Regions from separate parts of the Streptomyces sp. NPDC002018 genome, predicted to be linked through region 2. Evidence: riboswitches for the same ligand, from Rfam matches in the RefSeq annotation. Region 2 holds a riboswitch; each other region holds the start of a gene.
What was found. Region 2 has a riboswitch for cobalamin ahead of ACFYYH_RS17960 (cobalamin biosynthesis protein). Riboswitches for the same ligand answer to the same signal wherever they lie in the genome.
Positions count from the first base shown of each region.

Region 1: linked by a shared signal. The riboswitch ahead of ACFYYH_RS04040 (ribonucleoside-diphosphate reductase subunit alpha) and the one ahead of ACFYYH_RS17960 (cobalamin biosynthesis protein) in region 2 are both predicted to bind cobalamin.
Region 3: linked by a shared signal. The riboswitch ahead of ACFYYH_RS06125 (ABC transporter substrate-binding protein) and the one ahead of ACFYYH_RS17960 (cobalamin biosynthesis protein) in region 2 are both predicted to bind cobalamin.

Region 1 covers NZ_JBIASO010000002.1:121,314-130,650, reverse strand. The annotation lists gene ACFYYH_RS04070 (class IV adenylate cyclase) at 1-349, opposite strand, end outside; gene ACFYYH_RS04065 (helix-turn-helix domain-containing protein) at 445-1,293, opposite strand; gene ACFYYH_RS04060 (DUF6879 family protein) at 1,320-1,841, opposite strand; gene ACFYYH_RS04055 (hypothetical protein) at 1,813-2,073, opposite strand; gene ACFYYH_RS04050 (GNAT family N-acetyltransferase) at 2,200-2,724, opposite strand; gene ACFYYH_RS04045 (ribonucleotide-diphosphate reductase subunit beta) at 2,887-3,936, opposite strand; gene ACFYYH_RS04040 (ribonucleoside-diphosphate reductase subunit alpha) at 3,936-6,365, opposite strand; cobalamin riboswitch at 6,509-6,651, opposite strand; gene mctP (monocarboxylate uptake permease MctP) at 6,866-8,497, opposite strand; gene ACFYYH_RS04030 (DUF3311 domain-containing protein) at 8,494-8,763, opposite strand; gene ACFYYH_RS04025 (GntR family transcriptional regulator) at 9,028-9,337, opposite strand, start outside.
Region 2 covers NZ_JBIASO010000009.1:346,406-355,742, reverse strand. The annotation lists gene ACFYYH_RS17985 (hypothetical protein) at 59-1,441, opposite strand; gene ACFYYH_RS17980 (alpha/beta hydrolase) at 1,665-2,792, opposite strand; gene ACFYYH_RS17975 (class II aldolase/adducin family protein) at 2,881-3,546, opposite strand; gene ACFYYH_RS17970 (anion permease) at 3,722-4,966, shown strand; gene ACFYYH_RS17965 (hypothetical protein) at 5,053-5,283, shown strand; cobalamin riboswitch at 5,422-5,561, shown strand; gene ACFYYH_RS17960 (cobalamin biosynthesis protein) at 5,594-6,658, shown strand; gene ACFYYH_RS17955 (cobyric acid synthase) at 6,655-8,349, shown strand; gene ACFYYH_RS17950 (putative cobaltochelatase) at 8,384-9,337, shown strand, end outside.
Region 3 covers NZ_JBIASO010000003.1:105,331-114,667, forward strand. The annotation lists gene ACFYYH_RS06085 (immune inhibitor A domain-containing protein) at 1-1,006, shown strand, start outside; gene ACFYYH_RS06090 (hypothetical protein) at 1,142-1,468, shown strand; partial or broken gene ACFYYH_RS06095 (nicotinamidase) at 1,805-2,395, opposite strand; gene ACFYYH_RS06100 (nicotinate phosphoribosyltransferase) at 2,760-4,088, opposite strand; gene clpS (ATP-dependent Clp protease adapter ClpS) at 4,256-4,561, shown strand; gene ACFYYH_RS06110 (DUF2017 domain-containing protein) at 4,561-5,139, shown strand; gene ACFYYH_RS06115 (amino acid permease) at 5,540-7,012, shown strand; gene ACFYYH_RS06120 (Mov34/MPN/PAD-1 family protein) at 7,183-7,596, shown strand; cobalamin riboswitch at 7,586-7,720, shown strand; gene ACFYYH_RS06125 (ABC transporter substrate-binding protein) at 7,769-8,782, shown strand; gene ACFYYH_RS06130 (FecCD family ABC transporter permease) at 8,789-9,337, shown strand, end outside.

The sequences.
Region 1 (9,337 bases), on a different contig from region 2:
GCCGTACGCCGTCCAGGAGCCAGGAGTCCCGGCGGTTCTCCTGGTAGGACCTCGGCGAGATGCCCATACGCCCCAGAAGGATGTGTGCGGTTTCGAAATCCCCGACGGGCGTCTCGGTTTCCTGCGTCCCGTCAATGGCGTCGGAGACGATTTCCTTGACGCACAGGGTTACGTCACCACCGGTGTCGCGAAGCCGAATCCATCGTCCGGCCACCGCGGGAACCGTGTCGTAGACGTAGCGGCGCATAAGTTGCTCGCCCACATGCTCGCCACCCGCGTCCGAGATCCGTGAGGCCATCGCGGTAGGGTCCACGTTCAGGCATTTCGCTTCATACTCGACAGTCGGCATGACTCCCCGTTTCCTGGTGACACATTCCACCTGCAATGACGTGCGGCGAGCGACGACTGCCTTCTCCGACGGACGTGCAACACCTTGCGGATCGATCAGGCGAACGCGCTCATGGAGTCGGCGATGAGCGTCTGTGCCGGGGCGCCGAAGACGGCGGACTTGCTCAGCTCGGCGAACGCTCTGATGTAGTCGTGTGCCTCGCTCGGGGCGGTCACGTTGACCTCGGCCGACAGTGTCTCGACGCTCACCAGTCGGTCGTCGAAGAGATAGAACGCCTCCAGCGGCCACATCGTACGTTCGGCGGCGGCCGGAATGACCCCGAGGGAGAGCGAAGGCAGTGACAAGACCGACAGCAGGTGGCCGAGCTGCCCAGCCATCACCTCGGCGCTCCCCAGGCGGTGGCGCAGGACCGCTTCTTCAAGAAGGATCGCGAAGGTGTGCTGTCCCTGGTGCAGCACCCGTGCCCGTTCCATACGTGTGGAGACGGCCTCCGCGAGATCGTCGGGCGTGCCCTGGAATTCCGTGATCATTCTCATGAGGGCAGACGCATACGGTGGGGTCTGCAAGAGGCCCGGAACGACATTCGAGCAGTAGATCCGAAAGGCCCGAGTGCGCTCGTACAACGGCAGAAGCTCGGCCTGGGCCCGGCGCATCCCCGCGCGGTGCCGGCGCTTCCACTGGATGTACATCGACTCGGCGGTCCGCTTGGCCGCCACCAGGTCCGCGGCCTGCTCGGCGGCACCGCAAGCGGCGCACCAGGCCCGGATATCGGCGTCGGACGGAGCGGTTCTGGCGCTCTCGATCCGCGAGGACTTGGACTCGCTCCAGCCACACCGCACGCCGAGTTCACGCCCGGTGAGCTCGGCGTCCCGACGTAACTCGCTCAGACGCTCGGCCAGGGCTTTGCGTGCGGCTTGGGCCGTGGAGAGGGGAGAGACGGACATGAAGGCGCTACCAGGTCTCCTCCGGGTCAGACCGTGAATTCGGCGTGGGCAAGACCGCGTTCCCACACCGACTCGAATGAGGAGACACAGAACGTGACCACATTCGGGTCTTCGGTGAAGTCCGTACGGATCCACTGTCCCGGACCGTCGAAGATATTGAACTGGACCAGCCGCTCGTCAAAGACCCAGAAGTCATTGCCGGGGAGAGCGAGGTCCGAGGCTTGGTCTCTTGGCAGCCAGCGCACGCGTTCTCCGGCGTCGATGTTCATCTGCGTGCCCGCGTGCTCGTAGCGGATGTACTCGGACGCCTTCACCGACACGACCCGGGCGCGGCGGATGGCGACGCCCCGGGAGGTGGCCTTGTTCACGAGGTCGAGCCAGGATCGCCGGTCGGCGCGCTCGCGCCGCTCGCTCCACTCTCCGCGTCGGAACGCCGCGAAGTTGTCCGCCTCGTTGTCCACGCCGTACGAGTCCCGCAACTCCAGGTGGAGAGCGGAGCGTTGTACTCCCGCCATGATTTCAGCGAAGCTCTCCACGCTCTGCGACATCACATGCCTCCCTCAGTACTGGCACCATGCGAGCCGGAATCCGGATCACCGTCTCGTGCGTCGGAATCCCCGTCGCATGACCGGGGATCTCGAACTCGGCGCATTCCCGCTCGGTTCCCTCGTCGGCCCGCCAGCCCTGGATGACCAGGTCGGCGGTGTCCGGGTCGACCCAGGCGGTCGGCGAACCGTTGCCCCCGGTGTTGGGGTCGATCCCGATGAACCGTAATGCCATGGCGACCTCACTTCGCATGGGCGGAAGGCCACTGACGGTAGGAGATCTGGGAGGCTGCTCTCAACAGGCTTGCAGATGCTTGCAGATCCGAGGGATCGCCGCCGGGCCGGGGCCGGGCCGGTGGGGTCAGGTGTTTGTGAGGGGGGCGTCTTCGAGGTGCAGTGTGTAGGTGAGCAGGGGCAGCCCCGGGTACGGTTCCCAGTCCCGTTCGGGAGTTCGGACGAAGCCCAGGCGCTCGTAGATCCGATGGGCCTGGAGCATGACCGACTGGGTCGACAGGACGAGCCGTACGCAGCCCTCGGTGTGCTGGGCGCGTGTCACACAGGCGCGTACGAGCGCCTCGCCGACGCCCCTGCCCCGGGCCGCGGGGTCGACGGCGAGCATGCGGAACTCGGTCTCGCCCTCCCGCGCGATATCCGCCCACGGACCGCCGGCCGGGACGTAGGTGACCCCGCCCAGCACCGTCCCGTCGGGGTCCACGGCGGCCAGCACCACCGCCTCGGCCGCCCGGCGGGCCACATCGCGCAGTGTGGTCAGATACGGGTCGTCCGCACCGAAGTCCAGCAGGCCGTCACCCAGATACGCCTGCGCGGTGATCTCCCCGAGCCGCGCGTACTCCCCGGGCTCGGCCTCCCTGATCGTGAAGTCCATGCACCGATTGTGCGGTACGGGAGTCAGACGCCTTTGTGGGGCTGCCCCGTCAGGCCCGGCCGGCCGCGTACGGGACGAAGGCGGCCCCTCGCCCGCCGGGGACTCGGAGGAGGGGGCCCTGGACGTTCTTCGCGTCGCATGCCCGGCCGGACCTCATCGTGGTCAGAAGTCGTCGTCGAAGCCGACCGTGCCCTCCACCGCGACCTGGTACGCCGACGGGCGGCGTTCGAAGAAGTTCGTCAGCTCCTGGACGCCCTGGAGCTCCATGAAGGAGAAGGGGTTCTCCGCCCCGTACACCGGGGCGAAGCCCAGGCGCTGGAGGCGCTGGTCGGCGACGCACCGGAGGTACTCGCGCATGGACTCGGTGTTCATACCCGGCAGGCCCTCGCCGCACAGGTCGCGGCCGAACTGGAGCTCCGCCTCGACGGCCTCCTTCAGCATGTCCGTGACCTGCCGTTCCAGGTCCTCGTCGAACAGCTCGGGCTCCTCCTTGCGTACCGTGTCCACGACCTCGAAGGCGAAGTTCATATGCATCGTCTCGTCCCGGAACACCCAGTTGGTGCCGGTGGCCAGACCGTGCAGCAGGCCCCGGGAGCGGAACCAGTAGACATAGGCGAATGCCCCGTAGAAGAACAGCCCCTCGATACAGGCCGCGAAGCAGATCAGGTTGAGCAGGAAGCGCCGGCGGTCCGAGCGTGACTCCAGCCGGTCGATCGTCTCGACCGAGTCCATCCACCGGAAGCAGAACTGCGCCTTCTCGCGGATCGACGGGATGTTCTCCACCGCCGCGAAGGCCGCCGTGCGGTCCTCCGGGTCGGGGAGATAGGTGTCGAGCAGCGTCAGATAGAACTGGACGTGCACGGCCTCCTCGAAGAGCTGGCGGGAGAGATACAGCCGCGCCTCGGGGGAGTTGATGTGCCGGTAGAGCGTCAGCACCAGGTTGTTCGCCACGATCGAGTCGCCCGTCGCGAAGAACGCGACCAGCCGGCCGATCATGTGCTGTTCGGCGGGGGAGAGCTTGGCGAGGTCGGCGACGTCGGAGTGCAGATCGACCTCCTCCACCGTCCAGGTGTTCTTGATCGCGTCCCGGTAGCGCTCGTAGAAGTCCGGGTAGCGCATCGGGCGCAGCGTCAGCTCGAAGCCCGGGTCCAGCAGGTTCTTCGTCGTCGCACTGGTCCGGTCGTCGGTACGGCCGGTGGTGTGAGTGGTCATTACTGGCATGCCTCGCAGGACTCGGGGTTCTCCAGGGAGCAGGCCACGGCTTCCTCCGCCGTGGGGGCCATGGCCGCGGTGGCCGCCGAAGTGGCCGTGGCGGCCGTCGGCGCGGTCGCCTGAGCGGGTACGACCGCGCGGGCCGCCCCCGCCGCCCGCGCGATCCGTGTCGCCGGGCGCGAGCGCAGGTAGTACGTGGTTTTGAGGCCCTTCTTCCAGGCGTACGCGTACATCGAGCTGAGCTTCCCGATGGTCGGCGTCTCCAGGAACAGGTTCAGCGACTGGCTCTGGTCCAGGAACGGCGTACGGGCCGCCGCCATGTCGATCAGTCCGCGCTGCGGGATCTCCCACGCCGTGCGGTACAGATCGCGCAGCTCCGCCGGGATCCAGGTGAAGCCCGCCACCGAGCCGTTGGACTCGCGCAGCGCCTCGCGCGAGTGCGCGTCCCAGACGCCCAGCCGCTTCAGGTCCGCCACCAGATACGAGTTGACCTGGAGGAACTCGCCCGAGAGCGTCTCGCGCTTGAAGAGGTTGGAGACCTGCGGCTCGATGCACTCGTACACACCGGCGATCGAGGCGATGGTCGCCGTCGGGGCGATCGCCAGGAGCAGTGAGTTGCGCATCCCGGTCGAGGCGACCCGGGCGCGCAGTGCCGCCCAGCGCTCCGGCCAGGTCAGGTCCACGTCGTAGTGGTCCGGGTGCAGTACCCCCCGGGCCGCGCGGGTCCGGGACCAGGCGGGCAGGGGGCCGTCGCGCTCGGCCAGGTCGCAGGACGCCTCGTACGCGGCGAGCATGATCCGCTCGGCGATCCGGGTGGAGAGCGCGGCGGCCTCGGGGGAGTCGAAGGGCAGCCGCTTCTTGAAGAAGACGTCCTGGAGACCCATCGCGCCCAGGCCCACCGGGCGCCACTTCGCGTTGGAGTTCCCGGCCTGCTCGGTCGGGTAGAAGTTGATGTCCACGACCCGGTCGAGGAAGGTCACGGCCGTACGGACGGTCTCGTCGAGCCGCTCCCAGTCGATCTCGCCCGACTCCAGCACGAACGCGCCGAGGTTGACCGAGCCGAGGTTGCAGACGGCCGTCTCGCCGTCGTCGGTGACCTCCAGGATCTCCGTGCAGAGATTGGAGGAGTGGACGACGCTGCCGGGCTCGGCGGTCTGGTTGGCCGTACGGTTCGAGGCGTCCTTGAAGGTCATCCAGCCGTTGCCGGTCTGCGCGAGGGTGCGCATCATCCTGCTGTACAGCTCCCGGGCCGGGAGGGTTCTGCGGGCCAGGCCCGCCGCCTCCGCCGCGCGGTACGCCGCGTCGAACTCGTCACCCCACAGATCGACCAGCTCCGGCACGTCGACGGGGGAGAAGAGCGACCACCCGCCGTCGGACTCGACGCGGCGCATGAACTCGTCGGGGATCCAGTGCGCGAGATTCAGGTTGTGGGTGCGCCGCGCGTCCTCGCCGGTGTTGTCCCGCAGCTCCAGGAACTCCTCCAGGTCCGCGTGCCAGGTCTCCAGATAGACACAGGCGGCGCCCTTGCGCCGGCCGCCCTGGTTGACGGCGGCGACCGAGGAGTCGAGGGTGCGCAGGAAGGGGACGATGCCGTTGGAGTGCCCGTTGGTGCCGCGGATCAGTGAACCGCGCGAGCGGATGCGGGAGTACGAGAGGCCGATGCCGCCCGCGTGCTTGGAGAGCCTGGCCACCTGGTGGTACCGGTCGTAGATGGAGTCCAGCTCGTCGAGCGGGGAGTCAAGCAGATAGCAGGAGGACATCTGGGGGTGGCGCGTACCGGAGTTGAAGAGCGTCGGCGAGGACGGCAGATAGTCCAGCCGGCTCATCAGCCGGTACAGCGCGGCGACCTCCTCCAGCGCGCGCACGCTCTCGTCCTCGGCGAGGCCGGACGCCACGCGCAGCAGGAAGTGCTGCGGGGTCTCGGTCACCTGACGGGTCAGCGGGTGACGGAGCAGATAGCGGCTGTGGAGCGTACGCAGTCCGAAGTAGCCGAAGCGGTCGTCGGCGGCCGGGTCGACCAGTTGGTCGAGGCGCGCGGCGTGCCGGGTGACGAAGGCGGCCGTACGGTCGGCGATCAGGCCCTCGCGGTGGCCGGTCGCGACCGACGCGGAGAACGACACCGCGCCCTGGCCCGCGGCCTCGTCGGCGATGGCGCGGGTGAGCAGCCGGGCGGCGAGCCGGGAGTAGGCGGGGTCCTCAGCGATCAGCCCGGCCGCCGCCTCGGTGGCGAGCCCGCGCAGTTCGGCCTCGTCCGACGCGGCGTTACGGCCCCGCAGCGCGGCGGCGGCGACCCTGCCGGGGTCGGTGTCGGGCAGATCGGCGGTCAGCTCCGTCAGGGTCCGCAGCAGCGCGGTCCCGGGGCCGTCCACCGCCGCTGCCGGGGCCTGCTTCAGGTCCGCGGAGGCCGGATCGGCTGGCGCGATGGTCACGTGGTGCTCTCCCTCGCTCGGCTCCGGACCGTCGCGAGGGGCAGGGCGGCGCGCACAGCCGTACGGCCCCTCCCGGGGCAGCGCGGAGTGCGGCGTCCACCGGCCCAACCGCGAGGCCCGGACGTCTCGGCGCCCGGATCGGTCGAACCGGACGCACCGTCGGCAGGTGTTCGGACTCGCGGGCATGACAAAGCACACCACAGCACACCGTTGCGGGACAGTTCCGGATTCCCACCGGATTCCCCTGCGTCGACAGCGAGGTCGAGCATACATCTGGGGTGCGGGCCCCGTGCCACCCCCCAGATGTTGTGTCGTGTGCGGTCTGCCCCGGGGTGCCGGACTCATCCGCCACGGGCCCGGGGACAACGCGGAACGGGTCCGCCATGGGCGCGGGGGCAACGCGGAACGGGTCCGTCACGGGCGCGGGGGCAACGGGGAACGGGCCGCCGCGGCCCCCTCATGCGGGGTCGCGGCGGCCCGTTCACGGCCGTACGGGAGGTTCAGCGCACGGGCTCGCCCGAGGTGGCCGCGGGAAGCTCGGTCCGGACGCCCGGGTCGCCCGCGTCCGCCGTGTAGTCGGACGGCGAGGTCTCGTCGATGCCCTCGGGGGCCTTGAGCGCCCGCATGACGAAGGTCAGCACCACCGTCACCACCACGTTCAGCACGAACGCGGTGAGGCCGATGTAGCCGATCTCCCCGATCCCCGGGATCTCCGCCGAGGAGCCGCCGAAGTGCTTCTGGGTGGGGCTCGCGACACCGTACGCCGCGGCCGTGCCGTACAGCATGCCGACGCCCCAGCCGACGAGCAGCGCCCAGCGGTGGAACCAGCGGGTGAACAGACCGCCGACCAGGGCCGGCATCGTCTGGAGGATCCAGATCCCGCCCAGGAGCTGGAAGTTGATCGCCACCGTCTTGTCCATGGAGAGGACGAAGACCAGCGCGCCGACCTTCACCAGCAGCGAGACGATCTTCGAGACCTTGGTCTCCTGGGCCGGTGTCGCGTCCGGCTTGATGAAGTCCTTGTAGATATTGCGGGTGAAGAGATTGGCGGCGGCGATCGACATGATCGCGGCCGGCACCAGCGCGCCGATACCGATGGCCGCGAAGGCCACTCCGGCGAACCAGTCGGGGAACATGGTCTCGAAGAGCTGCGGGATCGCGAGCTGTCCGTTCTCCACCTTGATCCCGGCGGCGATGGCCATGAAGCCGAGCAGCGCCAGCAGACCCAGCATCAGTGAGTACAGCGGCAGGATCGTGGTGTTGCGGCGGATCACGTCGCGGCTCCTGCTGGAGAGCGTCGCCGTGATGGAGTGCGGATACATGAAGAGCGCGAGCGCGGAGCCGAGCGCCAGCGTGGCATAGCCCCACTGCCCGGCGTCGCCCGGCACGAGCGCCCCGCGCGGCTGGCCGGTCGCCGGGTTGGGCTCCGCGAACGCCTCGCCCGCCTTGGCGAAGATGTCGTCGAAGCCGCCCAGTTTGATCGGGATGTAGATGATCGCCACGGCGATCACCAGATAGATCAGGGTGTCCTTGACGAAGGCGATCAGCGCGGGCGCGCGCAGTCCGGAGGAGTAGGTGTACGCGGCGAGCACACCGAAGGCGATGAGCAGCGGAAGGTCCTTGATGAACCAGTTGGTGTTCTCACCGCCGCCGAGGCCCATCACATCCAGCACCGCCTGGATGCCGACGAGCTGGAGCGCGATGTACGGCATCGTGGCGAGGATGCCGGTGAGGGCGACCGCCAGCGAGAGCCCCTTCGAGCCGAACCGCCCCCGGACGAAGTCCGAGGTGGTGACGTACCCGTGCTTGTGCGACACCGACCACAGCCGCGGCAGGAAGGTGAAGATCAGCGGGTAGACGAGAATGGTGTACGGCACGGCGAAGAAGCCGGCCGCGCCGGCCGCGTAGATCGCCGCCGGGACGGCCACGAAGGTGTACGCCGTGTAGAGGTCGCCGCCGAGCAGGAACCAGGTGACCCAGGTGCCGAACGACCGGCCCCCCAGCCCCCATTCGTCGAGGCTGTTCTCGTTCTCGGCCTTGCGCCAGCGCGTGGCCAGGAACCCCATGACCGTGACGGCCAGGAAGAAGAAGATGAAGACGGTGAGCGCGACACCGTTCACGCCGTCGTTCATCGCGACGCACCTGCCCTGCGGGCGCGCTGGTCACGCTGCCAGAGCTGGTAGGCGACCATGGTCAGCGCGGTCGAGACCATCACCCAGGCCATCTGGTACCAGTAGAAGAACGGGATGCCGATGAAGGTGGGATCGGTCTTCGCGTAGGAGCTGACCCAGAGCAGCGCCACGAAGGGCGCGAGGAGACAGAGCGCGATCACCACGCGCGCGGGCGTGACCGTCGGGGGTCGCGTCGTGGGTGGTTTCTCTTCCGGAACTTCTGACACAGCGGATCTGTCCCCTCACTGATCGCCATTGATTAACGCGCAGGAAATCTAGTGCAAGGGCGTCGGCAGGGGGTAGGTCCGGATGTGAAGGACTGGGAGGCGAACGCGAAGGAACCGGGCCCCGGGGCCCGGTTCCTGACCGTACGTCCGATCTTTCCGTACGCTCGCTCCCGCGCCGCCCGCGGCGGTCCGGGGTCGGCGGCCCGAGGCCGGCGGGCCGAGCGAGCAGGCCGGCGTCAGCACGCCGGGGCCGGCGGTTCGGCGTCAGCGCGCCGGGCGCTTGAGCCGGGCCACGAACTTGTAGCGGTCGCCCCGGTAGACCGAGCGCACCCACTCCACCGGCTCGCCCGCGGCGTCCAGCGAGTGCCGCGAGAGCATCAGCATCGGCAGCCCGACGTCCGTGCCGAGCAGCCCGGCCTCACGCGGGGTGGCCAGGGAGGTCTCGATGGTCTCCTCGGCCTCGGCGAGATGGACGTCGTACACCTCGGCCAACGCCGTGTAGAGGGAGGTGTACTTGACGAGCGAGCGGCGCAGGGCGGGAAAGCGCTTCGCCGAGAGATGCGTGGTCTCGATG
Region 2 (9,337 bases):
ACGGCGGCGGCGCGGTGAACGGCGGCGAGGCCGACAGCGGCGGGCGGCGGGCGGCGGGTCAGGAGCCTCCGGTGTGCACCTGGAAGGCGGCCCGGCGCACGGCCTTGGCCAGGGCGGGATCCGGGTGCGCGGCGGCCAGGGCGACCAGGACCTGGACGGTACGGGGGTGGCCGACGGCCCGGACCTCGTCCAGCAGGGCGGGCACATTGCCCTGCACGGCCGAGTCGAGATGGCGGACCAGCAGATCGCTCTCGCCGTGGTCGGCGACGGCCGCGGCGGTGTCCACCCAGAGCCAGGTCGACTCCTCGCGGGTGAGGACGTCGGCCGCGTCGTCGGGGTCGGCGCCCTCGTACTCCGCCAGCCAGAGCAGCGCGTAGGGGCGCAGCGAGGGCTCGTCGGCCGCCGCCCGTACGCCCGCCTCGGCGGGGGCGCCGACGACGCGCAGCGCCTCGAAGGCCAGTCCGCGCAGCAGCGCGTCCTCGCCCCGTGCGACGGTGAGCAGTTCGGTGACGGCACTGCCGACCGTACGGGCGGCGAGCCAGGCCCGGTATTCGGCGCGGGCCGGTCCTGGGGTGAGCCGGGCACAGCCGCGCAGCATGTGCTGGGCGGACTGTTCGATATTGCCGGCGGGGCTCTGGGCGGCGACACAGATCTGTTCCAGTTTGACCCAGACCGCCCAGTTGCCGAGCGGGGTCAGGGTCGCCTGGCCCTCCCCCAGGGTGAGCGCGCCGACGGCGGCCAGGCCTTCGAGGGCCCAGTCGAGCAGCGGGGGAAGGAGGGCCTCGTCCAGGGGCTCGGGGGCCGCGGGCTCGGCCGCCATGGGCTCCGCAGGCGCGGACGCGGCGGGCACGGACCCGTCGGCCTGGGACCCGTCGGCCGGGGACTCGTCGGGCACGGGCGGCGGTCCGTACGGGACCTCGCAGCGCTCCTCGTGGAGTTCCGCCACCCGCTGCCGCAGCAGATCGAGCAGGGCCGGCACGAGTACGGGTCCGGCCGAGAGCTGGAGCAGCGAGAGCACCTGGGGGACGGCCTCGACGACCTCGGCGACCGTGGCGGCGGCGACATCCTCGGGAGCCGGGTGCACCAGCGACCAGGCGTCGAAGAGGGCGACCCAGCCGCGCTGGACGGCGCTGTCGTCGCGGTCCCACGCCTGGAGCCGCCAGCCGGGTCTCACGGTGCCGCCGTGGAGCTCGACGAGCCCGGCCAGCCGCGCGCGGTCCCAGCCCGCGCGCACCTGCTCCGGAGTCAGCTCCAGCGCGGCGGCGGCCCGTTCCTGGGCGGGCACGTCGAAGGAACCCGTGCCGGAGCCCCGGTCGACGGCCGCCCAGCGAGCGATCCGCACCGCGTCGGCGAGGACCTCCCTGGCCTGGCGGGCCAGCTCCGCGGCGGGCGGAGTGCCCTCGGGCGGCCGGGGTGCCGGCCTGTTACGGCCGTCGGTCACAGCCCGTCGGGCCGTGGTCAACGGCCTCGGGCGGACGAGTCGGAGTCTGGAGTTGCGCGCCAATTGCTCATCAGGCTTTCGGGACGTCACGGGAGCAGTCTTCCCGGTGACCGCCCGAAAGCCCAAACGGAACCTGTTTTGTCGCTACCGGAACACCGGGGGGAGTCTCCCCGGCCCGACCGGGGCGAGGAGGCGGACGGGACGGAGGAGGCCTGATGGACGGCTACATGAGAGGGGTGAGGAAGCGGCGGAGCGCTTCCTCGTAGCCGGGCGGGTCCGCGTTCCACATCGCGGCGTGCGGAGCGTGCGCCACGGCGTGGAGGCCGATCAGTCCGGGGCGCAGGGCGGCGAGTTCGCGGGAGGGGTCCCAGGAGGCGAGGGTGTCGTCGGGCCCGTGGATGATCAGCGTGGGCACATGCAGATTGCGCGGGTCGGCGGCCTGGAGCAGCCGGTCGCCGTGGAGTCCCGTCCTGCCCTGGGCCGCCCTGACGGCCAGCGGCAGCAGCGGGGTGGGGGTGCGCCGGGCGGTGGCGAGGGCCCGCAGGGTGGCCTCCCAGTCCAGCACGGGCGAGTCCAGCACCAGCCCGGAGATCCGCTCGCTGTGCGCGGAGTTGGCGGCGGCATGCAGGGCCATCGTGGCGCCGGTGGACCAGCCGTACAGGATGACCCGCTCCGCGCCGTAGCGGACGGCGTACCGGATCGCCGCGTCGAGGTCGCGCCACTCGGAGTCGCCGAGATGACCGAGGCCGTCCGGGGAGCCGGGAGCGCCGGGGTCGCCCCGGTAGGCGAGATCGAGGACGGGGACCTGGAGCCCCGCCAGCAGTTCCATGACGTTCAGGGGGTGCTCGCGTGTGGTGCCGAGACCGTGCACGGTGATCACCCAGGTGTCCCGCGCTCCCGGTACGAACCAGGCGGGCAGGAGGCCGAGTTCGCCCGGCACCCGCTCCTCGCGGTGGTCGAGGCCGAGCGCGGTGGTGGGGTCGCCGCTGTGGACCTGGGGGGTGAGGCGTACGCGCGTACCGGGGACGAGGGTGCCGTGGCCGACCCGCTCCAGTCTCCGTACGACGGTGTCCGCGGGGTGCGGGACGCCCTCCAGAACGGGTCCGACGACCGCGTGGACGCCCCGGTTCCCGATCCCGTAGACACCGGGGCGCAGGGCGGCGAGACAGCGGGTCAGGGTGATCTGTCCCGCCGCCGTGGCGTGCACGGTGAGCCGGGGGTCGCCGGGCAGGGGCCGCCCCGGTGACGCCTTGAGCGCGGCATCGCCGGCGAGCCGGCCGGCCGCGACCGCGGCCGCACCGACTCCGATCACTGTGGAGACGGCCGCTGCCGTCGCTGTGGCGGGACGCACGGTCCCAGTGTCGTCACCCCCGGCCGCCCCGGCCACCGGGCGCGGTCCGTCGGGGTACGCGAGCGGCGGGGAACGGGCCGCCGCCGGATCAGCGGCCGGGCTGGCCGTAGCCCCTCAGCTTCTCCCCCGCCTCGCGGAGCTGGTCCTCGGAGAGCAGCGAGGGGGTGCGGCCCGGCACCGAGGAGGCGGTGAGCCAGAGGCGGCACATCCACTCGAGCTGGGCCGTGCGGTCGTAGGCCTGGGCGAGGGTGGCGCCGTAGGTCACCGTGCCGTGGTTCCGGAGCAGACAGCCGGTCCGGTCCCGCAGGGCGGCGAGCATGCCCGCCGCCAGTTCGTCCGTCCCGTACAGCGCGTACGGAGCGACCCGGACGGGTCCGCCGAAGGCCGCCGCCATGTAGTGGATCAGGGGCAGTTCGGGGACGAGCGTGGAGACGGCGGTGGCATGCACGGCGTGGGTGTGGACCACGGCCCGCGCCGGTGTGCTCCGGTAAACGGAGAGATGCAGCGGCAGCTCACTCGTGGGGGTGAATTCACCGAGGACCTGCCGGCCGTCCGGATTCACCCCGACGGCGTCCCCGGGACCGAGCTGTTCATAGGGAATTCCACTCGGCGTGACCAGGATGAGTCCGCCGACCCGTACCGAGACGTTGCCCGAGGTGCCGACGACCAGCCCCTCGGCGGCCGTCCTGCGGGCCGTGTGCACCAAGTCCTGCCAGGCCCCCGCTATCGCGTCCCGGCTCTGCTGATCGGTCATACGGCGATCCTGCCAGGAGTGTCCCGGCGTGTCGTACACCGTTCTCCCGATCATCCGAACAGATCCACGCCGACGTCAGCGGGAGACACCGCGAAGCCCTGCGCAGTTCATCTTCCGTTCACCCTGACTCCCTACGTTCACCGAGGCCCCCTACGTCGAACGATTGCCTGGGTAAATGGAACACATCACACTGCTGCTTGCGATCGTGATCGTGACGGCGCTCGTGTTCGATTTCACGAACGGTTTCCATGACACCGCCAACGCGATGGCGACGACCATCTCGACCGGCGCCCTGAAGCCCAAGACCGCGGTGGCCATGTCCGCCGTTCTGAATCTGGTCGGCGCGTTCCTCTCCGTGGAGGTCGCCAGAACGATCTCCGGCGGGCTCATCAACGAGAACGGCATCCGGACAGAAGTGATCTTCGCGGCGCTCGTCGGCGCCATCCTCTGGAATCTCTTCACCTGGCTGCTCGGCCTGCCGTCCAGTTCCTCCCACGCCCTCTTCGGCGGACTGATCGGCGCCACCCTGATGTCCGTCGGCGCCTCCGGGGTCAACGGCGGTGTCGTCATCACCAAGGTGCTCATCCCGGCGCTCGCCGCTCCGGTCGTCGCGGGTCTCGCGGCGCTGCTGGCCACCCGGCTGACGTACCGCATCGGCCGCGGTACGGACGACAGGGCCACCGCCAAGGGCTATCGCGCGGGGCAGATCGCCTCCGCCGGTCTGGTCTCCCTCGCCCATGGCACCAACGACGCGCAGAAGACCATGGGCGTCATCACGCTCGCGCTGGTCACCGGCGGGGTGCTCGCGCCCGGCTCCAACCCCCCGATGTGGGTCATCGTCTCCGCGGGCACGGCGATCGCGCTCGGTACGTATCTCGGCGGCTGGCGCATCATCCGCACCATGGGCACCGGCCTCACCGATCTCAGGCCGCAGCAGGGCTTCGCCGCCCAGACCAGCGCCGCGACCGTCATCCTGGCCTCCTCCCACCTGGGCTTCTCGCTCTCCACCACCCAGTCCTGCTCCGGGGCCGTGATGGGCGCCGGCCTCGGCCGCAAGGGCGGTGTGGTCCGCTGGTCCACCGCCACCCGGATGTTCATCGCCTGGGGGCTGACCCTGCCCGCCGCGGGTCTGGTCGCCGCCTGCGCGGAGTTCCTGACCGGCCAGGGCAGTTGGGGCGTCGCGGTCGTCGCCGCGCTGCTGGTGGCGTTCTCCGGCGCGATCTGGCTCGCCTCGCGCCGCCGCCCGGTCGACCACACCAATGTCACCGAGAACGAGGCCGGGGAGCCCGCCGACGCCGTGGCCAACGGCGTCGCGGCCGTCGCCCCGCCCCCCACGGCCGGTGCCGCGCAGGACCTCTCGGCCACCATCCCGTCCCCTCCGGGCGGCGCCGGTGAGCCGGCCCGCACCGCCTCGGTCTGAACCGTCCCGGTCCGAACCATCTCGATCCGAACCCTCTCGGTCCGAACCATCGCGGTCCGAACCGCCTCGGTCTAAGGAAAGAACGTATGAAGATCGACTGGGCAGCACTCGGCTCCGTCTTCGGGGTCAGCCTCGTGGCGACCGTCGCCCTCGTGGGCCTGTTCACCCTGGGCATCGTGGGTCTCGCCAGGCGCGAGTCCGCCGTCGCGCAGGGCGGCGGTACGGGCACGGCGGCGCTGGCGCGCACGGGTGCGTACGCCTGCTTCGCCCTCTGCGCGGCGGCCGTGGCGTACGGGATCTATCTGATCGTCGCCTGACCCCCGCCCCTGTCCCGCCCGTCCCGCCCGTCCCGCCCGTCCCGCTTCGCCTCGCCTCGCCCCGCATCGCCCCGGCCCTTACGGGGCGATGTGGGGCTTCGCACACTGTCCCGCCGCAGGTCAGGGATGGGTTGACGGGTGTTCACGGGGCGTGGTGGACTGCCGGGGCCATTACGGCGGCAGAAGAGGAAGCCGGTGCGAATCCGGCGCGGTCCCGCCACTGTCACTGGGAACTGTCCCAGGAGCCAGGAACTCTCGCCGCCGCATCACGTCGAGCCGGGGCGCGGACCCTGAGTGAGGACATTTCGCCATGCCTGGCAGCGGTTCGGCCGCCGTGCGCGGCGGCGGTGCGACCGCCGAGCGGGTCTTCGCGTACGGCGCGGCCCTGGGGCTCCTGGGCGACCGGCTGTTCGGCGATCCGCGCCGGGGGCATCCGGTGGCCGCGTTCGGCCGGGCGGCGGGGGCCGTCGAACGGGCGCTGTGGCACGACCACCGAGGCTGGGGCACGCTGCACACGCTGGTGTGCGCCGGAGGCGCCGCCGGTCTCGCGGTCCTCGCGGCCCGGGGTGCACGGGGAGCACGGGGAGTACGGGGTGTACGGGGTGTACGGGGTGGAGGAGGCATCCCGGAGAGCCGTGCCGCCTCCGTCACGCTGACCGCCCTGGCCACCTGGTCCGTCGTCGGCGGCACCTCCCTGGGCCGGGAGGCGCGCGCGATCGGCGCCGCGCTCACCGCCGGGGACCTCGCGCTGGCCAGGGAGCGGCTGCCACGGCTGTGCGGGCGTGACCCGCAGGCACTGGACGGACAGCAACTCGCGCGCGCCGTCGTGGAGTCCGTCGCCGAGAACACCTCGGACGCCGTCGTGGGCGCGCTGGTGTGGGGGGCGATCGCGGGCGTGCCCGGACTGGTGGGATTCCGCGCGGTGAACACGCTGGACGCGATGGTGGGTCACCGGTCCGCCCGGTACCGCAGGTTCGGCTGGGCGTCGGCCCGGCTCGACGATCTGGCAGGCTGGCCGGGCGCCCGGCTGACCGCCGCCCTGGCCGCCGTCGCCGGTGACGATCCGCGCGGGGCCCTGCGGGCGGTGCGGCAGGACGCGCGCAGGCATCCGAGCCCCAACGCGGGCCCGGTGGAGGCGTCGTTCGCGGGCGCGCTGGGCGTACGGCTCGGCGGGACACTCGCGTACGGCGGACGGGTGGAGCACCGGCCCGTACTGAACGGTGAGGGGCGGCCCGTGACGACGGCCGACATCGAGCGGGCCGTGCGGCTGTCGCGCCGGGTGGGCGGATACGCCCTCGCGGTCTGTGCCGCCGGCCGGTTCGCGTACGGCGCGCTGCGCCGCCGTGCGGCGGACACGGGAAGGGGACTGGGATGAGCCGGGGCGGGCGCGGCGGGGGTCTGCTGGTGGCCGGGACCACCTCGGACGCGGGCAAGAGCGTCGTCACGGCGGGGATCTGCCGGTGGCTCGTACGCCGGGGGGTGAAGGTCGCCCCGTTCAAGGGGCAGAACATGTCGCTGAACTCGTTCGTGACGCGCGAGGGCGCGGAGATCGGACGGGCGCAGGCGATGCAGGCGCAGGCGGCCCGGGTGGAGCCGACGGCGCTGATGAATCCCGTGCTGCTGAAGCCCGGTGGCGACCGCAGCAGCCAAGTGGTGCTGATGGGGCGGCCGGTGGGCGAGCTGAGCGCCCGGGGTTTCTTCGGCAGCCCGGGAGGCGGGACCTCCGGACTCTCCGGACAGCCCGGCGTGCCCGGAAAGCCCGGCGTGTCAGGGGAGTTGGCGGGGGCCGGCGAGCGGGCGGGGGCCAACGCGGTCGCGGGGGCCGGCGCGACGGTCTCGGAGAGCGTGCTGCGCGGGGGGCGGGAGGCCCTGCTCGGCCCCGTCCTGGAGTGCCTGGAGGAACTGCGCTCCACCTATGACGCGGTGATCTGCGAGGGCGCGGGCAGCCCGGCCGAGATCAATCTGCGCCGTACCGACATCGTGAACATGGGCGTCGCGCGGGCCGCGCGTCTGCCCGTGGTGGTGGTCGGGGACATCGACCGGGGCGGGGTCTTCGCCTCGTTCTTCGGTACGACCGCGCTGCTGAGCCCCGAGGACCAGGCCCTGGTCGCGGGGTATCTCGTGAACAAGTTCCGGGGCGATGTGTCCCTGCTGGAGCCCGGTCTGGAGATGCTCCGGGGACTGACAGGACGGGCGACGCTGGGGGTGCTGCCCTGGCGGCACGGCCTCGGCATCGACGAGGAGGACGGACTGCGTATCTCGCTGCGCGGCACCGTGCGCGAGTCCCTGGTGGCTCCCCCGCACGGCGAGGAGGTGCTGCGGGTCGCGGTCTGCGCCGTACCCCTGATGTCCAACTTCACCGATGTGGACGCGCTCGCGGCCGAACCGGGCGTGGTCGTACGGTTCGTGGACCGCCCCGAGGAGCTGGCCGACGCCGATCTCGTGGTGGTGCCCGGCACCCGTGGCACCGTGAAGGCGCTGGCGTGGCTGCGGGAGCGCGGGCTCGCCGACGCCCTGGCGCGGCGGGCCGCCGAGGGGCGTCCCGTCCTGGGGATCTGCGGCGGCTACCAGATCCTCGGTGAGCACATCGACGACGAGGTGGAGTCACGGGCGGGCGCCGTGGCCGGACTGGGGCTGCTGCCCGTACGGGTGCGGTTCGCCCGCGAGAAGACCCTGGCCAGACCGTCCGGGACGGCCCTCGGCGCGCCCGTGGAGGGGTACGAGATCCATCACGGCGTCGCGGAGGTGCGGGGCGGGGACGCCTTTGTCTCCGACGCCGGCGGACGGGCGCTGGACGGCTGCCGGGTGGGCGCCGTCCAGGGCACGCACTGGCACGGGGCGCTGGAGAGCGACACGTTCCGGCGGCGCTTTCTGACGGAGGTGGCGCGGACGGCCGGCCGGCGTTTCGTCCCCGCGCCCGACACGAGCTTCGGCGCGCTGCGCGAGGAACAGCTCGACCTTCTCGGTGATCTCGTCGAGGAGCACGCGGACACGGACGCCCTGCTGCGGCTGATCGAGGAGGGGGCGCCGGCCGGGCTGCCCTTCATCCCCCCGGGGGCCCCATGACCACCACCGCCGTACTCGAAGGAGCGATCAGCATATGAGCATCCCCTATCCGTTCACCGCCATCGTGGGGATGGACGATCTGCGGCTGGGCCTGCTGCTCAACGCGGTCAGTCCGGCGGTCGGCGGAGTCCTCGTGCGCGGGGAGAAGGGCACGGCGAAGTCCACAGCCGTACGGGCCCTGGCCGCCCTGCTGCCCGAGCTGGCGGTGGTCGCCGGGTGCCGGTTCGGCTGTGATCCCGCCGCGCCCGATCCGCACTGCCCGGACGGACCGCACGAGACCGGGCCGGGGGTCTCCAGGCCCCCGCGCATGGTCGAACTGCCCGTCGGCGCCTCCGAGGACCGGCTCGTCGGGGCCCTGGACATCGAACGGGCGCTGTCGGAGGGCGTGAAGGCCTTCGAACCCGGGCTGCTCGCGGACGCCCACCGGGGGGTGCTCTATGTCGACGAGGTCAATCTCCTCCATGACCATCTGGTCGATCTGCTGCTGGACGCCGCCGCCATGGGCGCCTCGTACGTGGAGCGCGAAGGCGTCTCCGTACGGCATGCCGCGCGCTTTCTGCTCGTCGGCACGATGAACCCCGAAGAGGGCGAGCTGCGCCCGCAGTTGCTCGACCGCTTCGGGCTCACCGTGGAGGTCGCGGCCTCGCGGGAGCCGGAGCTGCGGGTGGAGGTCGTACGGCGGCGGCTCGCGTACGACGACGATCCGGCCGGCTTCGCCGCGCGCTGGGCCGGCGAGGAGACCGCGCTGCGGGAGCGGATCGTCGCGGCGCGCGCGCTGCTGCCCGGGGTGCGGCTCGGGGACACCGCGCTGCTCCAGATCGCCGCGACCTGCGCCGCCTTCGAGGTGGACGGGATGCGCGCGGACATCGTGATGGCGCGGACCGCGACGGCGCTGGCCGCGTGGGCGGGGCGTACGGCGGTACGCCCCGAGGACGTGCGGCAGGCCGCGCTGCTCGCGCTGCCGCACCGGCGGCGCCGCAATCCGTTC
Region 3 (9,337 bases), on a different contig from region 2:
CGCCGAGGGCTCCAAGCAGTGGTGGAGCGACATGGGTGACGATCTCAAGAACACCCTGACCCGCCCGGTCGACCTCACCGGCAAGTCCGCCGCCACGCTGGACCTCCAGGGCTGGTGGGACATCGAGGCCGACTACGACTACCTCTACGCCGAGGTGTCGACGGACGGCGGCGCCAACTGGACCGTGCTCGACGGCACGGCCGACGGCGTGCCCCTTCCCCGTGACGCGGCCGACAAGCCGTCGCTGACCGGTGTCTCGGGCGCGTACAAGAAGCTCTCTTACCCGCTGGACGCCTACGCGGGCCAGAAGTTCGACCTGCGCTTCCGCTACCAGACGGACGGCGGAGTGGCCCAGAAGGGCTTCGCCGCGGACGGGATCACCCTGACCGCGGACGGCGCGACGGTCTTCTCGGACAACGCCGAGGGCGACGACGCGGGCTGGACCGCGGACGGCTTCTCGCGCATCGGTGAGTCCTTCACCCAGGACTACCCGCAGTACTACATCGCCGAGAACCGTCAGTACGTCTCGTACGACAAGACCCTTGAGGTCGGCCCGTACAACTTCGGCTTCGCGGCGCCGAACGGCGACAAGGTCGAGCACTTCCCGTACCAGACCGGTCTGCTGATCTGGCTGTGGGACACCTCGCAGAAGGACAACAACACCAGCCAGCACCCCGGTGAGGGTCTGGTCCTGCCCATCGACGCGCACGCCAAGGCGCTGAAGTGGTCGGACGGCACGCTGATGCGCAACCGGATCCAGGCGTACGACTCGACCTTCAGCTGGTGGCCGGTGTCCGGTCTGACGCTGCACAAGGCGAACGTGCCGACGCGGATCAAGGCCCAGCTCGGCGCCCCGGTCTTCGACGACCGCAAGGGCACCTACTGGAGTGCGGAGAACCCGAGCGGCAGCGTGAAGGTTCCTGACACCAACACCAAGATCAGCATCATCAGCCAGCCGCTCGACGGCCAGACGCTGACGGTCAAGGTGGGGGCCTCCGGTCGGTAACCGGAAGTAACCGCAGGTCAAAGCATGATCGGCCGTCGCCCTCTAGCGGGCGGCGGCCGATCGTGTTTAGGTGCGTCCTACGGTTCTCTTATTGACGCGGTGTCTCACTGGGGCCGCACGGGGGAGATGAAGGACATGGCAGGCGGAGGCTTCAGCAGGCTCCCGAACGGCACGGTGGTGGTGGCACTGACCCTGCCCAGCCCGGCGGCCGAGGGCGGTACGGTGCGCGTCCTGGTACACGCGGTGAACCGGGCCCGCGCCCTGACCAGGCTGCGGAACCTGGGGCTGCGCGCGGTGTATCTGCGCGGCAACGCGCACCCCCCGACGCCGGACGAGATCACGGCGGTGCTGCACCACCCGGACGGTCTGCTGTGGCGCACCACACCGGAGTGCCGGGAACAGCTCTGGCAGCCGATACGGGCCCTGCTGCGCCCCACGGCCAGCCCGGCCGCCGGCTACTAGCCAGGCCACGGCGAGCGCTGGGCACCGACCGCGCGAGGCAGGCCGTTCCGCCGTGCCGGGGGCCGGTGCCGTCCAAGCGCTCGGGCCGTGTGCCCAGGCCCGTGGTGCTCAGGCCGTGGTGCTCAGGCCGTGGTGCTCAGGCCGTGGTGCTCAGGCCGTGGTGCTCAGGCCGTGGTGCTCAGGCCGTGGTGCTCAGGAGAGGTCCTCCGCGCTGCTCCTGGGCTTTCCCGGGGCGCCCGGGGTGCCGGGGCCGACCGGGGCCTCTCCGGATCCCGCGGGGCCCCCGGAGGGCTCCTCGGGGGCGCTGCGCGGACCGGGCGGGGTCAGCCGGGCCGTCACCACGGGCTTGCCCGTCAGCTCCACCCCCGCCGCCCGCATCTCCGCCAGGGCCCGCTCCGTGGTCTCCACGGCCACGCCCGCCGTCAGATCGAGCAGCACATGCGTGGCGAAGCCCTCACGGGCCGCGTCCAGCGCGGTCGCCCGGACGCAGTGGTCCGTGGCGATGCCCACCAGGTCGACCTCCGTGATCTCCCGCTCCCGCAGCCAGTCCGCGAGCCGGACACCGTTCTCGTCGGCGCCCTCGAAGCCGCTGTACGCCCCCGCGTGCGCGCCCTTGTCGAAGACGGCGTCGATCGCGCCGGAGGCGACGGCCGGGGCGAAATTGGGGTGGAAGCCCGCCCCCTCCGTACCCGCCACACAGTGCACGGGCCAGGTCCGGACGAAATCGGGGCTGTCGGGACCGACGGCGAAGTGATTACCCGGGTCGATGTGATGGTCCCGCGTGGCGACCACATGCCGGTATCCGGGGGAGGCCTCGCCGATCAGGTCGGTGATGGCGGCGGCGACCTCGGACCCTCCTGTCACCGCCAGACTGCCGCCCTCACAGAAATCGTTCTGAACGTCTACGACGATCAACGCGCGGTGCATGACGGTCTTCCTTCGGCGGAGGGGCGGGCGAGCGGCCTGCGGGCGGGAACGGAGGACGGGAACGAGAGCCGGTCGGGAGCGGCGAATCGGTCGGGAACGCCGGATCGGTCGGGAGTAGCGAATCGGCCGGGAACGGCGGGGCGGACGGGAACATCGGATCGGCCGGGAAGGGCAGGGCAGCCGGGAGCGGCGGGAGCGGCACCGGCCGGGGAGACGGCCGGAGGTCCGGCCGGCCCCCGGGCACACGCGCGCCCCGGGGTGTGTCCGCTCCCTGGGGACCGGGCCCCGCGACGGGAGGAGCCGGGCATCCGCCTCACCACCGTCCCGTCACCGCCGTCCCCTGTGTCTCATGTCTCCGCGGTTCTCATATGTATTCGGTCGGGATCACCGGTTCGCCCCGCGAGAGCTGCGTCGCGGACACCGGCAGCGCGGCCCGTGCCGCGAAGTGCCGCTCGCGCGCCACCTCCAGCGGCTCCCGGGCGACGATCTCGCCGCCCTTGACGAGCTGCACATGGAGCTGCCGGTCCAGCAGGTCCGACGGGACCGTACCCGTGCCGAGCACCTCGGCCTCGGCGTACCCCCACGCGTCCACCCGTCGCGCGGCCCACTTGCGGCCGCCCACCGAGAGCTTCCCGCCCAGCGACTTCTTCGCCACCGGCTGGAGCGGGGCCCTCGGATCCGAGGACACCGCACGGGCGACGATCTTGTAGACCATGGAGCAGGTGGGATGCCCGCTGCCGGTGACGAGCTGGGTGCCGACGCCGTACGCGTCCACGGGCGCCGCGGCCAGCGAGGCGATGGCGTACTCGTCCAGGTCGGAGGTCACCACGATCCTGGTGTTCACCGCGCCCAGTTCGTCGAGCTGCTGGCGTACCCGGTGCGCGACCAGCAGCAGATCGCCGGAGTCGATCCGGACGGCGCCCAGTTCGGGTCCCGCGATCTCCACGGCGGTCCGTACGGCCTCGGCCACGTCGTAGGTGTCGATCAGCAGCGTCGTACCGCGCCCGAGCGCGTGCACCTGCGCCTGGAAGGCGTCGCGCTCGCTGTCGTGCAGCAGGGTGAAGGCGTGGGCGCTCGTCCCCACCGTCGGGATGCCGTACCGGAACCCGGCCGCCAGGTCCGAGGTGGTGTCGAAGCCGCCCACGTACGCGGCGCGCGCCGCGGCGACCGCGGACAGTTCGTGCGTACGCCGCGCCCCCATCTCGATCAGTCCGCGCCCGCCCGCCGCCGCCGACATCCGGGAGGCCGCGGCGGCGATCGCCGAGTCATGGTTGAGGATCGACAGGATCACGGTCTCCAGCAGCACGCACTCGGCGAAGGAGCCCTCCACCCGCAGGACCGGCGAGCCGGGGAAGTAGACCTCGCCCTCCGGATAGCCCCAGATGTCCCCGCCGAAGCGGTACGAGGCGAGCCAGCCGAGCGTCTCGTCGTCGACGATCCGGTTCGACCGGAGGAAGCCGATGACATCGGAGTCGAAGCGGAAGTTCTCGACGGCGTCCAGGACCCGCCCGGTGCCGCTCACCACCCCGTAGCGGCGCCCCTCGGGCAGCCGCCGGGTGAAGACCTCGAAGACCGACCGGCGGTCGGCGGTGCCGGCCTGGAGCGCGGCACGGAGCATCGTCAGCTCATACTGGTCGGTGAAGAGCGCGGTCGACGGCACGTCCACCGGCAGCCCAAGGTCCGCAGTGTTCATATGACCGATCCTACCCCGACCTCTCGTCAGAGTGACGATTTCTGTGTGGCCGTTTGTGCGACAGGCGGTTCCGGGTGGCAGCATGGGTCATGTGACGCTCTGACATGGGTCAGGTGACGCTGTGACCCGGCAGAGAAGCCCGGCAGAGAAGAAGGTCGTCCGGAACCGTGAGTGTTGCTCCCACTGAGATCGAACGCCCCGAATCGGCCGAGGAGACCTTTGCCGTCCCGGAACCCGATGTGCCGTGGGTGACCATCGTCCACAACGACCCCGTCAACCTCATGAGCTATGTGGCGTACGTCTTCCAGACCTATTTCGGCTACCCCAAGGACAAGGCCCACAGACTGATGCTCGACGTCCACCACAAGGGCCGCGCGGTCGTCTCCAGCGGCAGCCGCGAGGAGATGGAGCGCGATGTGCAGGCGATGCACGGATTCGGGCTCTGGGCGACCCTCTCCCAGGACCGCACCTGATGGCCGGGCGCTTCGAGGCGATCCCGGGCGGCGGCGCGGCCGTCGCGCTCGACGAGGTCGAGATCTCGATCCTGCGCTCCCTGGCCGTACAGCTCCTGGAGCTGATCGGGCCCGGTGACGAGCCCGCCCAGGGTGAGGACCCGCTCGCCTCGCTCTTCGCGGAGGGCCCCAGCGAGCCGCCCGACGACCCGGCGCTGGCCCGGCTCTTCCCCGACGCGTACGGCGATGACGACGACGAACTGAAGGAGTTCTCCGCCGAGTTCCGACGGTTCACGGAGAACGATCTGCGGGGCCGCAAGCGCCAGGACGGGATCGCGCTGGTCCGTTCGCTGGACGGGCTCACCTCGACGGGCGAGGGCGGCGCCGTGCTCAAGCTGACCCCCGAGGACTGTCTGCACTGGCTCGGCGCGCTCAACGATCTGCGGCTGACGATCGGTACGCGGCTGGAGGTCACGGACGAGGACGAGGGCGGCGAGCTGTACCGGCTGCCCGACTCCGACCCGCGCAAGCCGATGGTGATGGCGTACCTCTGGCTCGGCGCGCTCCAGGAAACCCTCGTCGAGACGCTGATGCCCTGATCCGGGCCGACCGGGCCGCACCGCCACGGTGTCCCGCGCACAGGACGCGCGGGCGCCGGGGGCTGGCGTCCACATGTCATGCGGCGGCCCCCGGCCGGCCTCTTCCCGTACGCTCAACTGACGCTCAAGTCGCCATAACGATCATGTCACCGGTCCGGCGACCTTTGCGGTTCGCGGTGCGATTCCTCCGCTTCTTCCTGTGGGCTGCGCCACAGAACCGTCCGCCGGTCACGCCCGCCGCCGTGATAAATCTTCACGACCCCCCGGGGACTCCACCCCTGTCCCCGGGGGTGCTTTCGCCGGCCGACCGCCGGCGGCACTCCATCCGTATCCGGGGGGATCACGAACTGGTCCGCGGCCGACACCGGCGCGGATCGGCATGGAGAAAGGGTTGCACGACATGACCTCTGCGCAGGTCGACAGGGAAAAGGAACACGGCGGCGACCGCGCCGCGGACGGCCCCGCCGGGGGCGGTCCGGCCGAAGAGGGCTACGAGCGGGGGCTCGGCAGCCGCCAGGTCCAGATGATCGCCATCGGCGGCGCGATCGGTGTCGGTCTCTTCATGGGCGCCGGAGCCAATATCGCCAAGGCCGGCCCCAGCATCATCCTCATGTACGCCCTCGCCGGCGTCGTGATCTTCTTCATCATGCGGGCGCTCGGCGAGCTGCTCCTCTACCGGCCGGTCTCGGGCTCCTTCGCGGAGTACGCCCGGGAGTTCCTCGGCCCGTTCTTCGGCTTCGCCACCGGCTGGACGTACTGGCTGATGTGGGTCGTCACCGGAATGGCGGAACTGACCGCCGCCGCGATCTACATCCACTTCTGGTTCCCGCAGATCCCCCAGTGGGTCAGCGCGCTGGTGTTCCTGGTGGTGCTCTTCGGCGTCAATCTGATCTCGGTGAAGATCTTCGGCGAGGTCGAGTTCTGGTTCTCGATGATCAAGGTCACCGCGATCATCGGCATGATCGTCATCGGTCTGGGCGTCCTCACCCTCGGCTTCTCCGACGCCGGTGAGACCGCCGCCGCCTCCAACCTCTGGGCACACGACGGGATCTTCCCGAACGGCATCGGCTCCAGCCTGATGACCCTCCAGGGGGTGATGTTCGCCTATCTCGCAGTCGAACTGGTCGGGGTGACCGCGGGCGAGTCGGAGAACCCCGAGAAGACCCTGCCCAAGGCCATCAACACGCTGCCCTGGCGCATCATCGTCTTCTACGTCGGCGCGCTCTCCGTCATCCTCGCCGTCGTCAAGTGGACCGAGTTCTCGGCGGGCAACAGCCCCTTCGTCCACGCCTTCGAGAAGATGGGCATCCCGCTCGCGGCCGGCATCGTCAACTTCGTCGTGCTGACCGCCGCGCTCTCCTCGTGCAACTCCGGGATGTACTCCACCGGGCGGATGCTGCGCGACCTCGCCGCCAACAGCGAGGCGCCGACAATCTTCGGCCGGCTCAACTCCCGTAAGACCCCCGCCTTCGGCATCACCGTCTCCGTCGTCCTGATGGGCATCGGCGTGGTCCTCAACTACGTCGTCCCGGAGAAGGCCTTCGGCTATGTGACCTCCGTGGCCACCGCCGCCGGCATCTGGACCTGGATGATGATTCTGATCAGCCATATCCGCTACCGCCGGGGTGTGGAGGCGGGCCGGCTGCCGGCCTCGTCCTTCCCGGCCCCCGGCGGCGCGCTCTTCAGCTGGGTCGCGGTGGCCTTCCTGGCCCTGGTGACCTGTCTGATCGCCTACGACAAGGACGCGCGGGTCTGTCTCTATGTCGCGGCGGTCTGGGCGGTGGCCCTGGCGGCGGGCTGGCAGTTCCTGAAGCGCCGCAACCCCGCGATCGCGCAGCGCGCCGAGCGGGAGTACGCCTCCGCCGTGGACTAGGTCCCGGCAGATCCTGGACAGGAACAGATCCTGGACAGGAGCAGGACAGGGCCCCACAGGGCCTGGCCACACAGGCCCCCACAGGGCCCGGCCACCTGCCGTACGAAGGCCCCCGGACCGGTGTCCGGGGGCCTTCGCCGTGCTCCGCGGTGTCCGCTTATATTCTCTGCATGCTCACCATCACCCAGGCCCTGCACGACCAGATCGTCGCGCACGCGCGAGCCGACCACCCCGACGAGGCCTGCGGTGTGGTCGCGGGCCCCGCGGGCGGCGGACGGGCCGAGCGGTTCATCCCCATGCTCAACGCCGCCCGCTCACCCACCTTCTACGAGTTCGACTCGGCGGATCTGCTCAAGCTCTACCGGGAGATGGACGACCGCGACGAGGAGCCGGTGATCATCTACCACTCGCACACCGCGACCGAGGCCTACCCGTCCCGTACGGACATCGCCTACGCCAACGAGCCCGGCGCCCACTATGTGCTGGTCTCCACCGCGGACACCGATGACGCGGGCCCCTTCCAGTTCCGCTCGTACCGGATCGTCGACGGCGAGGTCACCGAGGAGCCCGTCGAGATCGTCTGAGAGACTCGGACCCGAACCGAGGCGGCAGGACCCAGGAAGCCGGTGCGAAACCGGCGCGGTCCCGCCACTGTGACCAGGCGCGAAGCCTGCCAGCCAGGAACTGACCTGCCGCCCTTCTCCCACCAGCCAGGGGACGCGGAAATCCCCCGGAGGAGGCCCAGTCGTGTCTGTCCTGTCCCGGCGCCGCCGTGCGCTCGCACCCGCCGTGCCGCTCGCCCTCATATCCGCCGTACTGCTCCCGCTCGCCGCCTGCGGCACCTCCGGGAACACCGCGGAGCCGGCGGCCGGCCGGCCCGCCGCCCAGGCCGCGCCCGGTTTCCCGTACACCGTCACCAACTGCGGGGTGACCACCACCTACCAGGCGCCGCCGAAGCGGGTGGTCACCATGAACCAGCACGTCACCGAGATCATGCTCGCGCTCGGCCTGGAGAAGTCCCTCGTCGGCACCGCCTGGCTGGACGACCGGATCCTCCCCGCCTACGAGAAGGCGTACAAGAGCGTCCCCGTCCTCTCCGCGGAGTACCCCGCCAAGGAGAAGCTCCTCGCCGCGAACCCCGACTTCGTCTACGGCGGATACGCCAGCGCGTTCGCCGCCAAGGACGGCCGGAGCCGCGACGACCTCAAGGCCTCCGGGATCGGCACCCGGCTCAATCTGGAGAACTGCGCCGACGGCCGGACGACCATGGACGACGTCTACCGGGAGGTCGAGGAGACCGGCCGTACCTTCGGTGTCCAGGACCGCGCCCGCGCGTGGATCGCGGACGCCCGCACCACCGTCGCGTCCACCGCCGACGAGCTGAAGGGCGTCGAACCGCTCTCCGTCTTCGTCTACGACAGCGGCGACAAGACCGCGTTCACCGCCGGCGGCACGGGCATCGGCAACGAACTGATCGGGCTGGCCGGCGGACGCAATGTCTTCGCCGATCTCGACAAGTCCTTCGGCGACGCCACCTGGGAACAGGTCGTCGCACGCGAGCCCGACGTCATCGTCATCTACGACTACGGCTCCACCACCGTCGCGCAGAAGAAGAAGCGGCTGCTGGAGGACCCGGTGCTCAAGGACGTACCGGCCGTCAGGAACCAGCGGTTCGCGGTCATGCCCCTCTCGGACGTGGTCCTCGGCGTACGGGCCCCCGCCGCCGTCGAACGGCTCGCGGCCCAGCTCCACCCCGAAGCCGTGAAGTAAGCCGCCGTGAGCCGCGCGACCGCGCCCGCCCGTGCCCACGGGCGGCTCCGCCACACCCTCGTGCTCGGCTGCCTCGCCGCCGCGCTCGCCGTCGCCGTGGTCGCGGGCCTCGCCCTCGGCTCCGTACGGATCCCGCCCGGCCAGGTGCTCACGATCCTGGCCGGCGGCGCCGAGCCGGGCCCCTTCCGCACCATCGTCCTCGACGTACGGCTGCCGAGGGTGCTGCTCGGCGCGATCGTCGGCGCCGGGCTCGCCGTCGTCGGCACCGTCCTCCAGGCACTCGTACGCAACCGGCTCGCCGACCCGTTCCTGCTCGGCATCTCCTCCGGGGCCTCCACCGGCGCCGTACTGGTGCTGGTCCTCGGCATCGGCGGCGGGGTCACCACCACCGTCGCCATGCCGGCCGCCGCCTTCGCCGGGGCGCTGCTCGCGCTGGCGCTGGTGTACGGGCTGGCCCGGCGCGGCTCCACGATGACCGGCGGCGGGCTGGTGCTCGCCGGGGTGGCCGTCTCGTACATCCTCTCCGCGCTCACCACCCTGATCCTGATGCTCTCC